Linked DNA regions of Candidatus Microthrix parvicella Bio17-1. The protein of the gene in region 2 binds, or shares a complex with, the protein of the main gene of each other region. Links are inferred from orthologs where the notes say so. Each region holds a gene or a part of one and is shown on either strand. Other genes may lie near its edges. The genes, in order: secG and secY.

Region 1 (5,491 bases), on a different replicon or contig from region 2:
GGCCACCGTCTGGTTGAAGGTCGCGTGAATGCGACCGTCGGGGGCGATCTCCGACAGCAGTCCCTCCCCGTAGGTGCTTCGCAGCTTCTCCACCTCACGGTAGCGAAGCAGGTGTTCGACGATGGGATGTTCGCCCCGCAGCTTCTCCAACGTGGCGGCATCGGTTGAGTAGCCGGTCTTGGTCTTCTTGTGCGGGGTCAGGCCCAACTCGTCGAAGAGCACCTGCCGGAGCTGCGGGGTGGAGTTGACGTTGAACTCGTGGCCTGCGGTAGCAACAATGGCCGCCCGCTCCTCGGCCACCTCGGCCACCAGACGGTCGGCCAGGCCCTGCAATGCGTCCCGATCGACGCCAACGCCGAGGTCCTCCATACGCGCCAACACCCGCACCAACGGCACCTCCACGTCGTCGTTCAGCGCTGCGAGCCCGCGGACCTCAAGCGCCTCGCGCATCGGCCCGGCCAGCGCCTCCACCGCCAATGCCCGCCGGGCGATCACCTGGTGGGGTTGGTCGCTGGGTCCATCGCCAAGGTCCAACTGGTCGGACGGGGTGGGCTCGGCACCCGCCATCTCAGCACCGGCGTAGCGCGCCAGCAGTTCGGCCAGGTCGTACCGTGCGTCGGCGGGGTCCAACAGGTAGGCGGCCAACTTGGTGTCCAACGCCAGGCCGGACACCTCCACCTCCAGGCCCAGCAGCGACCGCAACAACGGCTTTGCGTCGTGGGCGACCAACGGCACGTCGCCTCCGAGCAGCGCCACCACCTGGTCGTCGCAGCCGGTCAATACGCCGGTGGCGGGATCAGGAAACCACGCCACCTCCCCGGCAGCCGCATCGGTCACCACCGCCAGACCCGCCAGCGGTGAACGCCCGGGATCGCCCAGCCAGTCGGCGGCGACACCCACCGGGCCATCGACCCCGGAGGCGATCGCCGCCTCCAGCGCCTTTGCGGCCTCGACGGCGGTGCCCGGCACGGTCACCTCGGCCTCCAACACTCGTGCATCGCCGGCGGCCAGCGGAGCACTCAGGTACGCGCCGAACGCCTCGGAAAACCGGGCTTGCAGACTGGAAAACTCGAGAAAGCCGAACAGTTCGGCCACTTCGTCGGCATCGATACTCCCCACCCGCAGCGACGTGACCTCCTCGGCCAGATCCACATCGCGAATCAACGCCATCATCTGGGCGTTCATGCGCACCTGATCCTCGTTGGCTTCGAGTGATTGGGCCAGCTTGGGGGTCTGCTCGGCGGCATGGGCGAACAGTTCATCGATCGTGCCGTACTTGTTCACCAGCTTGGCCGCCGTCTTTTCCCCCACTCCCGGAACGCCGGGCAGGTTGTCCGATGGGTCGCCGCGCAGCGCCGCGTAGAACACGTAGTCAGACGGCTTGACGCCGGTGCGCTCGAGGATTCCCTCCTCGTCGTACAGCGCGTAGTCAGACACGCCCCGCCGGTTGTACAGCACCCGTACGTGCGGGTTTTCCACCAGTTGGTAGCTGTCGCGGTCTCCGGTGACGATGATGACGTCCTCACCGGCGACCTTGGCCCGTTCGGCCAGGGTGGCGATCACGTCGTCGGCCTCGAAGCCCGGCGCCTCCACCACGGGGAGCGCCAGGGTGTCCACCACGCGTCGGACCAACTCCATCTGCTGCACCAACAGGTCGGGGGTGGCATCCCGATTGGCCTTGTAGGTTGTGACCGCCTTATGCCGAAAAGTGGGCTCCGGCAGATCGAAGGTGACCACGATCCGGTCGGGCCGATGGTCTCGCACCAGGTTGACCAACATCGACGTGAATCCAAACACGGCGTTGGTCACCTGGCCGGAGGCGGTCGCCAGGTCGGTTGGAAGGGCGAAGTACGCCCGATAGGTGAGCGAGTTCCCGTCGACGAGCATCACGGTGGGCATTCCCGCCACCCTATTGGCTCGGCGTGAGCCCCTCGCCGTTGCCCGGGCGAAGGGTGCCCCCAACCACCTCGGCGGCCACCTGGGCCATGGTGGAACGTCGGGACATCGCCGTGGTTTGCAGGAACCTGAACGCCTCGTGCTCGCCCATGGCGAAATCGTCCATCAGCACCCCCTTGGCCTTGTCCAGCGATTTACGCTGCTCCAGGCGCCGTTCGGCCTCATCGGCCCGTCCAGACATGGCCTGCAACTGCGCACGTCCGGCCAGGGCCACCTCGATTGCCGGGACAAGGTCGCTCGCTTGAAATGGCTTCACCACATAGGCACCAACGCCCACACTCACCGCCTCGCCGATCAGCTCGCGCTGCGAGAACGAAGTGAGGATCACAACCGCGGCGAGATCCTCCTCGATCACGATTCGTGCTGCGGCAAGACCATCGAGTCCGGGCATTTTCACATCGAGAATGCACAGATCGGGTTCCAGCTCACGGGCCCGGGCCACGGCCTCATCACCACGCCCCACCTGCTCGATCACGTCGTAACCCTCGGCGACGAGCATCTCGACCAGGTCCATCCGAATGATCACCTCGTCTTCGGCGATCAGGATGCGTGCGCTCATCGGCGCAGTGGTTGGTCGGGCGACCGGCCGGGCGACCGGGACATCAACGACGGTCCTGGCGTTCGGTGAGGTCTTCCAACAGCTTGTCCTGTTCCATCTCCAGCTTGGCGATCCGCCCAACGATGTGGTCACGTTCCCGAGAGAGCGCATCCCGTTGACGAACGGCGTCACCGGCCTCGTGGGCGGCGAGTGGGGTTTCGGACACGATCGACCTCAGCTCGGCATCGTCGGCTACATCGTTCACCGCTTGCAGCTGCTCGGAAACCACCGACAGATCCTCATGGAACTGTCGAAGCTTCTCTTGGTTGGACCGAAGGCGTCGCTCAATACGTGTTGCCATCACGGGCCCCATACTACGAGAACCACGCGCCTCGGTTGGACTCCGGTGCACCATGAGGCGGGCAACCCGCTGAATCGACGACGCCCACCGGGCGTCAGCTGTTCATCAAGAACGCGAGGATGAGCGTATTGAACGTGAACAACAGCGCAATCACCACCGTGATGCGGTCCAGGTTCTTTTCCATCACCGTCGAGCCCGCCGCCGCCGATCCCATTCCGCCGCCGAACATGTCGGACAGCCCACCGCCCTTACCGGAGTGGACCAGCACCAAGATGATCAATCCCAGCGAAAACAGCACCTGGGTGATGGTGGCAACGATCTGCATGAGAACTCCGGGGAAGCGTCGGCAATGCGGCAGGGCAGCGTAGCGCCTCAGCTGCGATAGGCGCAGATGGAGGCAAAGTCGTCGGGATCCAGGCTGGCGCCGCCGACCAGGGCGCCGTCGATGTCGGCCTGAGACATCAACTCGGCGATGTTGCCGGGCTTGACCGACCCGCCGTATTGAATGCGCACGCAATCGGCTGCCGCGGTACCGGCCACCTCGCTGACCACCGAACGCACCGCGGCACACATCGCCTGCGCATCCTCGGACGTCGCCGTCCTGCCGGTTCCGATGGCCCAGATGGGCTCGTAGGCGATCACCATGTTGGCCACGGAGTCGGCCGCCACACCTGCCAACCCACCCCGAACCTGGGAGGCGACCTTGGCTTCCGCGTCGCCCGCCTCCCGCTCCTCGAGGGTCTCGCCACAACACATGATGGGCGTCATCGCCGACGCAAGCACCGCCTTCACCTTGGCGTTCACCATGTCGTCCGTTTCACCGAACAATTGGCGACGCTCGCTGTGCCCCACAATCACCAGGGCAACCTCCAGCTTGGCCAGCATGGGCGCCGAAACCTCGCCCGTAAAGGCGCCCTTCTCCTCCGCGTGACAGTTTTGGGCGCCGAGTGCGATCTTCATCCTGTCGGCGCCGATGACCGTCTGCACCGATCGCAGGTCGGTGAACGGCGGATGGATCGACACGCCCACCCCGTCGTAGTCATGATCGCCGAGGCGGTAATGCAACTTCTGAGTCACCTGAATGGCCTCGAAGTGGTTGTGATGCATCTTCCAGTTACCGCTGATCAGCGGCGTGCGTCGGCTCATGATGGCTCCCTACTCGTAGATCTGCTGGTCGGTTGCGTGCTGTTCGGATTCACGGCTCACTCGGTCTCGTCATCATCATCGTCGGTGGCGGCGTTGGGTGCCCGACGCAACGCCTCCAACCCCGGCAGGTCGCCCTGTTCGATGAGTTCGAGGCTGGCGCCGCCACCGGTGGAGATGTGATCCACGCGATCGCCCAACCCAAACTGGGCGATCGCCGCCGCCGAATCGCCCCCGCCGATCACGGTGAAGCCCCGGCAATCGGCAACCGACTGGGCAACCGAGCGCGTTCCGGCTTCGAAACGCGGGTCCTCGAAGACGCCCATGGGTCCGTTCCACAGCACGGTCGACGCCTCGGCGATGCGATCACCAAACTCCGCAGCGGCTCCGGGGCCGATATCAAGCCCCATCCAGCCTTCGGGTAACGAACGACCGGTGTTTCGCACCTCGCCGCCCGCCGAAGGATCGCCCAGCCTGCCGCCGGGACCCAACGCCACCACATCGGTTGGCAGCACCAACCGGTCACCAAACTCGTCGAGGAGCGCCCGGCAGTCGTCGACACGGTCGGGTTCGAGCAGTGACGAACCCACCGAATGGCCCATCGCAGCAAAGAACGTGAAGCACATACCACCGCCGATGAGGATCTCGTCAGCGATGTTGAGCAGCGCTCGAATCACCCCGAGCTTGTCCGACACCTTGGCCCCGCCGGTGATCGCAACAAACGGGCGTCGAGGCTGACGGCGAAGGTCCAGGAGCACGCTGACCTCTTGGGCCAACAAGCGTCCCGCCGCCGACGGCAACCGGCTGGGTGGGCCAACGATCGAGGCGTGTGCCCGATGCGAGGCACCAAACGCATCGTTGACGTACAAGTCGTGACCGGCGACCAGTTCATCGACGAAATCGGGGTCGTTGGCGGTTTCCCCCGGGGAGAACCGCAGGTTCTCCCCCAGGGTCACGCCCGGTGCCAACTCGGCCAGGCGGGCACGAACCGGCGCCACATCGAAGGCCGGATCCGGCGCACCCTTGGGGCGTCCCAGGTGGGTCACAGCGGTCACCTCCGCCCCGCGCGACGTCAGCCACTCCAGCGTGGGCAACGCCGCACGAATGCGGTGGTCATCGGCGATTTCGCCGTCGCGAAGCGGCACGTTGAAATCGCAACGCACCAACACGGATCGGCCCTCAACCGAGGGGAGATCCTCCAGAACCGGGACGCCGTAGGGCACGTCGACTCAGCCCGCTGCGCCGACGATGGCGGCCAGGTCGACCAGACGGTTGGAGTAGCCCCACTCGTTGTCATACCAACCCAGCACCTTCACCAGGCTGCCCTGAGTCATGGTCAGCCCGGAGTCGAACGTGCAACTGGCCGCGGTGCCGACGATGTCGGAGGACACCAGCGGCTCGGTTGAGTAGTCGAGCACCTTGGACATCGGACCGTCGGTGGCGGCCGCCTCAAAAGCGGCGTTGACCTCGTCGACGGTCACGTCGCGGCCGAC
Region 2 (5,808 bases):
CAACAGCTTCTGGTCGAAGGTGTGAACGTGCAGAAGCACCACGACAAGCCACGTGGCCAGAACGAGCCCGGCGGTATCCGAGAGGCCGAAGGGCCCATCCACGTGTCGAACGTGGCCATGGTTGAGGGCGGTACCCCAACCAGGGTCGGCTACAAAATGGCCGACGACGGCACGAAGACCCGAGTCTCCCGGAAGAGCGGAGGTGACCTGTGAGTTCCGATACCGCAACCTCACCCGAGTCGTTGATCGACATGGGCGGTTATGACGGCGCCTCACCGGGGCCTCGTCTGAAGAACCGTTACAACGATGAGCTTCGTGATCAGGTTCAGGCTGAACTCGGCCTGGAGAATGTCATGGAGGTCCCCCGCCTCACCAAGATCGTGGTGAACGTGGGTGCCGGCGCTGCCACCGAGCAGAAGGCGCTGATCGAGAAGATCGTCACCGACATCACCATCATCACGGGGCAAAAGCCGATTGTCACCAAGGCCAAGAAGTCGATCGCAGGCTTCAAGCTTCGAGAGGGCAACCCCGTAGGCGTGAAGGTCACCCTCCGGGGCGACCGCATGTGGGAGTTCTTCGACCGGTTGGTCAACCTGGCCATCCCTCGGATTCGAGACTTCCGAGGTCTCTCCCCCAAGAGCTTCGACGGCCGGGGCAACTACACCTTCGGGGTCACCGAGCAGTTGATCTTCCCCGAAATCGATTACGACCAGGTGGACGCCTCCCGAGGCATGGACATCACCTTGGTCACGACCGCTCGTACCGATGCTGAAGGCAAGGCCCTGCTCGATGCCTTCAGTTTCCCGTTCCGACGTGAGGGGCAGCAGTAATGGCGACCAAGGCACTCATCGAGAAGGCCAACCGCAAGCCGAAGTTCAAGGTACGTGGCTACACCCGCTGCAAGCGCTGCGGTCGCCCACGTGCCGTCTACCGGAAGTTTGGACTGTGTCGTATTTGTCTGAGAGAGCTGGCCCACGCGGGGGAAATCCCCGGGGTCCGCAAGGCGAGCTGGTGAGAGGAGTCTGAACCATGTCAATGACTGACCCCATCGCCGACATGCTCACCCGTATCCGCAACGCGAACATCGCGATGCACGATCAGGTGCGCATGCCATCGTCCAAGCAGAAGCTGGCCTTGGCCGAGCTGCTCCGTCGTGAGGGCTACATCGGCCCCTACGAGGTGAACCCGGCTCCCAACGGTCCCGGCGAAACGCTGACGATCACCATGAAGTACTCACCGGAGCGCCGACGCGTGATCTCCGGTCTGCAACGGGTTTCCAAGCCCGGCCTTCGTATCTACCGCAAGTCCAGCGAGGTGCCCCGCGTTCTGGGTGGCCTTGGGATTTCGGTCCTGTCCACCAGCCAGGGGCTGATCACCGACCGGGAGGCGCGTCGCCGCCGGGTCGGTGGCGAGATCCTCTGCAACGTCTGGTAGGAGCGACACATGTCACGAATCGGAGAACAACCGATCACCCTGCCCGCCGGCGTCACGCTGGCCATTGACGGCGCGACCGTCACCGTCACGGGCCCCAAGGGCGAACTGAGTCAGGAGATCCCCGCCGGCATCGACGTGTCGCTGGGCGACGGCCTGGTCTCGGTCACGAGGCGGGACGACGAGCGGGAAACCCGTTCGTTGCACGGCCTGGTGCGCTCGCTGGTGAACAACATGGTCGTTGGTGTGTCCACCGGGTTTCAGAAGGACCTTGAGATCGTGGGTACCGGCTACCGGGCCACGGCGAAGGGCAAGGGCATCGAGCTCCAGTTGGGTTTCTCCCACTCGATTACCGTGGACGCCCCCGAGGGCATCACCTTCACCCTTCCTCGAAACACCTACATCGAGATCGCCGGCATCGATAAGCAGCTGGTGGGCCAGGTGGCGGCCAACATTCGGGCATTGCGTTCGCCGGAGCCCTATAAGGGCAAGGGTGTCCGCTACGCCAATGAGCACGTGAAGCGCAAGGCCGGTAAGGCCGGCAAGTGAGCCGGTCCAGGAGCATGAGATGACGAACAAAACCAACGCCAAACGCCGATCCCGGATTCGCCGCCACGCACGCGTGCGCAAGGCCGTGGCCGGAACCGAGCAACGCCCCCGCCTCGCCGTGTTCCGCAGCAACCGCCACGTGGTCGCCCAGGTGATCGACGACACGGCCGGGGTCACCCTGGCCGCAGCCTCCACGCAGGAGGCCGATCTGATCGGTGGCGCCACATCCAACAAGGAGGCGGCCGCGACGGTCGGCGAGCGAATCGCCGAGCGTGCCAAGGCTGCTGGAGTGACCACGGTGGTCTTCGACCGGGGCGGCTTCCGCTTCCATGGTCGAGTGGCCGCCCTGGCCGATGCCGCCCGTTCCGGCGGACTGGAGTTTTAGAGATGGCCAACAACAACCGTGGTAACTCCCGTGGCGGCGACGATATGTCGCTGCGCGAACAGCGGGTGATCAACATCAACCGTGTGGCCAAGGTGGTAAAAGGCGGACGTCGGTTCTCCTTCACCGCTTTGGTGGTCATTGGTGATGGTGCCGGTCGTGTCGGGCTTGGCTACGGCAAGGCCAAAGAGGTGCCCCTGGCGATCCAGAAGGGCACCGAAGAGGCCAAGCGAACCCTCATCAAGGTGCCGATGGCCGGATCGACCATCGTTCACCCCATCATCGGTGAGCTGGGAGCCGGTCGGGTGATGTTGAAGCCCGCTGCACCAGGTACCGGTGTCATCGCCGGCGGTGCCGCCCGCGCAATTCTGGAAGAGGCGGGCATCGGAGACGTGCTCTGCAAGTCGCTCGGTTCGCCCAACTACATCAACGTGGCCCGGGCGACCATGAACGGGCTCACCAGCCTTCGTCGCCCCGACGAGATGGCCCGCCTCCGCGGCCTCGACCCCGAGGAGTTCATGCCCCCCGCCCTGTGGCGTGCGTGGCAGGAGTCCGAGCGGGGCCCCGATGCCGAGCCCACCGAGGTTCGATAATGGCCAAGATCAAAGTGACCCAGACACGGTCGTCCATCGGTTCGAAGCCCAAGCAGCGTGGTTCGCTCAGGGCGTTGGGGCTTGGGCGGATCGGAAAGTCCAATGTCTTGGAAGACACCCCGGACGCCCGGGGCCAGATCAACAAGGTTCCTCACCTCATCAGCGTCGAGGAGGATGACTCATGAAAATTCACGACCTTGAACCGGCACCCGGTTCCAAGCGCCGCTCCAAGCGGGTCGGTCGCGGCATCGGTGGCAAGGGCGGCAAGACCGCCGGCCGCGGCACCAAGGGCCAGCGGGCCCGCAACACCGTGCCCGTCGCCTTCGAGGGCGGCCAGTTGCCGCTGTTCCAGCGCCTGCCAAAGCTTCGCGGCTTCAACAACCCGTTCCGGGTGGAGTATCAGCCCATCAACCTCGATACCATCTCAGAGTGTGGGTTGGACGAGGTGACCCCCGAGACCCTGTTGGGCATCGGGCTGGTGGGTAAGGGCTCGCTGGTGAAGGTGTTGGGCCGTGGCGAGATCAGCCGCGCCGTCACCGTGAAGGCGCATGCGTTCTCCGCATCCGCCGAGGCGGCGATTATCGCAGCCGGCGGCAGCGTTGAGCGCCTCGACCTGCCCTACAGCGTGCGGCCCGCCTTCCACGGATCTGCCCACACCAACCGCTAAGCGGTACTGGAGCACCTGTGTTTTCGTCGCTGCGCAACCTTTTTAAGATTCCGGAACTTCGGAACAAGGTGCTTTTCACGCTGTTCATTCTGGCGTTGTACCGACTGGGGTCCTACATCCCGGCGCCGGGCATCGACCAGTCGGCAGTGGCGGCAATCAAGGCGCAGGCCGAACAGGGTGGTGTGCTCAGCTACCTCCAGTTGTTCTCGGGTAACGCACTCACACAGTTCGCCATCTTTGCGTTGGGCATCATGCCGTACATCACGGCATCGATCATTCTGCAGATCCTGGGCGTTGTGATCCCCAAGCTGGAGGAATGGCAACAGCAGGGGGCGGTGGGCCAGCGGAAGATCACGCAGTGGACCCGCTACGTCACCATCGGCATCGCCGTGTTGCAGTCGACCGGCTTTGTCTACCTCTTCCAGAACGGTGGCGGCGGGCTGAGTACCAACGAGAACATCTCGCTGGTGACCAACTTCAACCTGGGCACGCTCTCCCTCATCGTGGTGACGTTTACCGCAGGTACCGCACTGCTCATGTGGATGGGCGAACTGATCACTCAGCGCGGCATCGGAAACGGCATGTCGCTGATCATTTTCTGCTCGGTGGTGTCCAGCTTCCCGTCGGTTGGTGCCAGCCTGCGAGCTTCGAACGGCTGGTTTGCGGTTGCGTTGGTTGCCGTGGTCGCCGCCATCCTGCTGGTGTTCATCATCTACATCGAAAACGGCACCCGTAAGATCCCAGTGCAGTTTGCGAAGCGTCAGGTGGGCCGTCGTATGTATGGCGGACAGAGCACCTACATTCCGCTGAAGGTCAACCAGGCGGGCGTCATCCCGATCATCTTTGCGTCAGCGTTCCTGCAGATGCCGGTGCTGCTGGTGAACGTGCTGCCCCAGACCGACTGGGGCAACGCCATTCGAAAGTGGATCAACGACAACCTGGTGGCGGCGGCCTCGCCGATCTATCTGGGCATCTTCGGATTGTTGATCTTCGCATTCAGCTACTTCTACACGTCGATCGCGTTCGACCCGGTGCAACAGGCCGATCAGCTGCGCAAGCAGGGCGGCTTCATCCCCGGCATCAGGCCAGGCCCGCAGACCGAGCGTTACCTGGCCAAGGTGCTCAACCGGATTACCTTCCCGGGCGCCCTGTTCATCTCGTTCCTTGCGCTCGCCCCAACCATCATCATCATCATGATCGTGGGCAAGGCCAACTCGGGCATTGCCTTCTCGATCGGTGGAGCATCGCTCCTGATCGCCGTGGGTGTGGCCCTCGAACTGATGAAACAGATCGATGGCCAGTTGATGTTGCGCAACTACGAGGGCTTCCTCTCCGACAAGCCGGAGAAACACTGATGAGGTTGGTCATCTTTGGTCGCCAGGGTGCCGGTAAGGGCACGCAGTCGAAACTGCTCGCGTTGCACCTCGACGTGCCCCACATCTCCACAGGGGACATCTTCCGCGCCGCCATCTCCGCAGGATCCGAGATCGGCCTGGCGGCCAAGGCCATCATGGACCGCGGCGACCTGATTCCCGACGACGTGCTGCGCGGCATCGTCGCCGAACGCCTGGCGCAGCATGATGCCGCCAATGGTTGGTTGCTGGACGGGTTCCCCCGCACCCCGAAGCAGGCCACCGACCTTGATGAGATCGCGGATCCACCGTTGGACCTGGCCATCAACCTCGAGGTTCCCGAGGACGTCGTGGTGCAACGGATCGGCTCGCGCCGAGTGTGCGAGGCCTCCGGCCACATTTATACCGTCGGCGACCCCGCCGCGGATTCGGCCCGCTGCGAGATTGACGGTAGCCCGGTGGTTCAACGCGACGATGACACCGAGGAGGCGGTTCGGCACCGCCTGGCGCTTTACGCCCAACAGACCGAACCGCTGCTCGGTCGTTATGACCGCGCCGGCATGTTGGTGACCGTCGACGGCGTTGGAGATGTTGATGAGGTCGCACAGCGCGTGGCCTCCGCCGTCGAGGGGCGGAAGGCCACATGAGCACCTCGGTTTTGTCTCACCGCCGGTTGGGGATAAGATTGTCAGTCGGCTCGGGCGCTCTTCGAACTTCGCAGCACGGTATTGCACCGTATGCGCCCATTTCTCCGGTTTCCAACCCCACCCGGGGCGCTGGCCGTTGCCGCCGCCCACACCTCGCACTCGGCCGCAATGGTCGAGTCCCGTCCGT

The links.
Region 1: the proteins of secY (region 2) and secG are in contact, whole or in part, in a crystal structure (PDB 5AWW), measured with the Thermus thermophilus proteins. The link is inferred for Candidatus Microthrix parvicella Bio17-1 from one-to-one orthologs. Residues at the interface, in WP_096411648.1 of Thermus thermophilus: Leu14, Gln16, Arg17, Phe20, Ile34, Pro35, Pro37, Ile72, Arg108, Arg109, Asn112, Gln113, Arg116, Ile117, Ile120, Pro145, Gly146, Trp147, Phe152, Phe155, Val156, Val159, Thr160, Val162, Ala163, Gly164, Ala166, Leu167, Trp170, Glu173; in WP_223903268.1 of Thermus thermophilus: Tyr5, Ile9, Tyr12, Leu13, Ala16, Leu19, Val20, Val23, Leu24, Gln26, Glu27, Pro28, Gln30, Gly31, Ala32, Asp34, Leu35, Met36, Gly37, Gly38, Ser39, Ala40, Asp41, Leu42, Phe43, Ala45, Arg46, Val48, Tyr53, Thr56.

The regions. Positions count from the first base shown.
Region 1 is NZ_AMPG01000001.1:159,216-164,706, forward strand. Bases 1,566-4,232 are described here. They hold secG (preprotein translocase subunit SecG), read right to left. Parts: upstream 3,181-4,232; coding sequence 2,950-3,180; downstream 1,566-2,949. Other genes in these bases: polA (DNA polymerase I), read right to left, coding at 1,566-1,899; MPARV_RS0100815 (ANTAR domain-containing response regulator), read right to left, coding at 1,910-2,515; MPARV_RS0100820 (hypothetical protein), read right to left, coding at 2,559-2,855; tpiA (triose-phosphate isomerase), read right to left, coding at 3,228-4,001; MPARV_RS0100835 (phosphoglycerate kinase), read right to left, coding at 4,058-4,232. In the rest of the region: more of polA, read right to left, coding at 1-1,565; more of MPARV_RS0100835, read right to left, coding at 4,233-5,221; gap (type I glyceraldehyde-3-phosphate dehydrogenase), read right to left, coding at 5,228-5,491. UniProt on the Bacillus subtilis protein: Involved in protein export. Participates in an early event of protein translocation.
Region 2 is NZ_AMPG01000006.1:9,570-15,377, forward strand. The notes cover bases 2,825-5,808. They hold secY (preprotein translocase subunit SecY), read left to right. Parts: upstream 2,825-3,639; coding sequence 3,640-4,977; downstream 4,978-5,808. Other genes in these bases: rpsE (30S ribosomal protein S5), read left to right, coding at 2,825-2,955; rpmD (50S ribosomal protein L30), read left to right, coding at 2,955-3,140; rplO (50S ribosomal protein L15), read left to right, coding at 3,137-3,622; MPARV_RS0117880 (adenylate kinase), read left to right, coding at 4,977-5,621. Outside these bases: rplX (50S ribosomal protein L24), read left to right, coding at 1-213; rplE (50S ribosomal protein L5), read left to right, coding at 252-830; MPARV_RS0117840 (type Z 30S ribosomal protein S14), read left to right, coding at 830-1,015; rpsH (30S ribosomal protein S8), read left to right, coding at 1,030-1,434; rplF (50S ribosomal protein L6), read left to right, coding at 1,444-1,980; rplR (50S ribosomal protein L18), read left to right, coding at 2,000-2,365; more of rpsE, read left to right, coding at 2,368-2,824. UniProt on the Bacillus subtilis protein: The central subunit of the protein translocation channel SecYEG. Consists of two halves formed by TMs 1-5 and 6-10.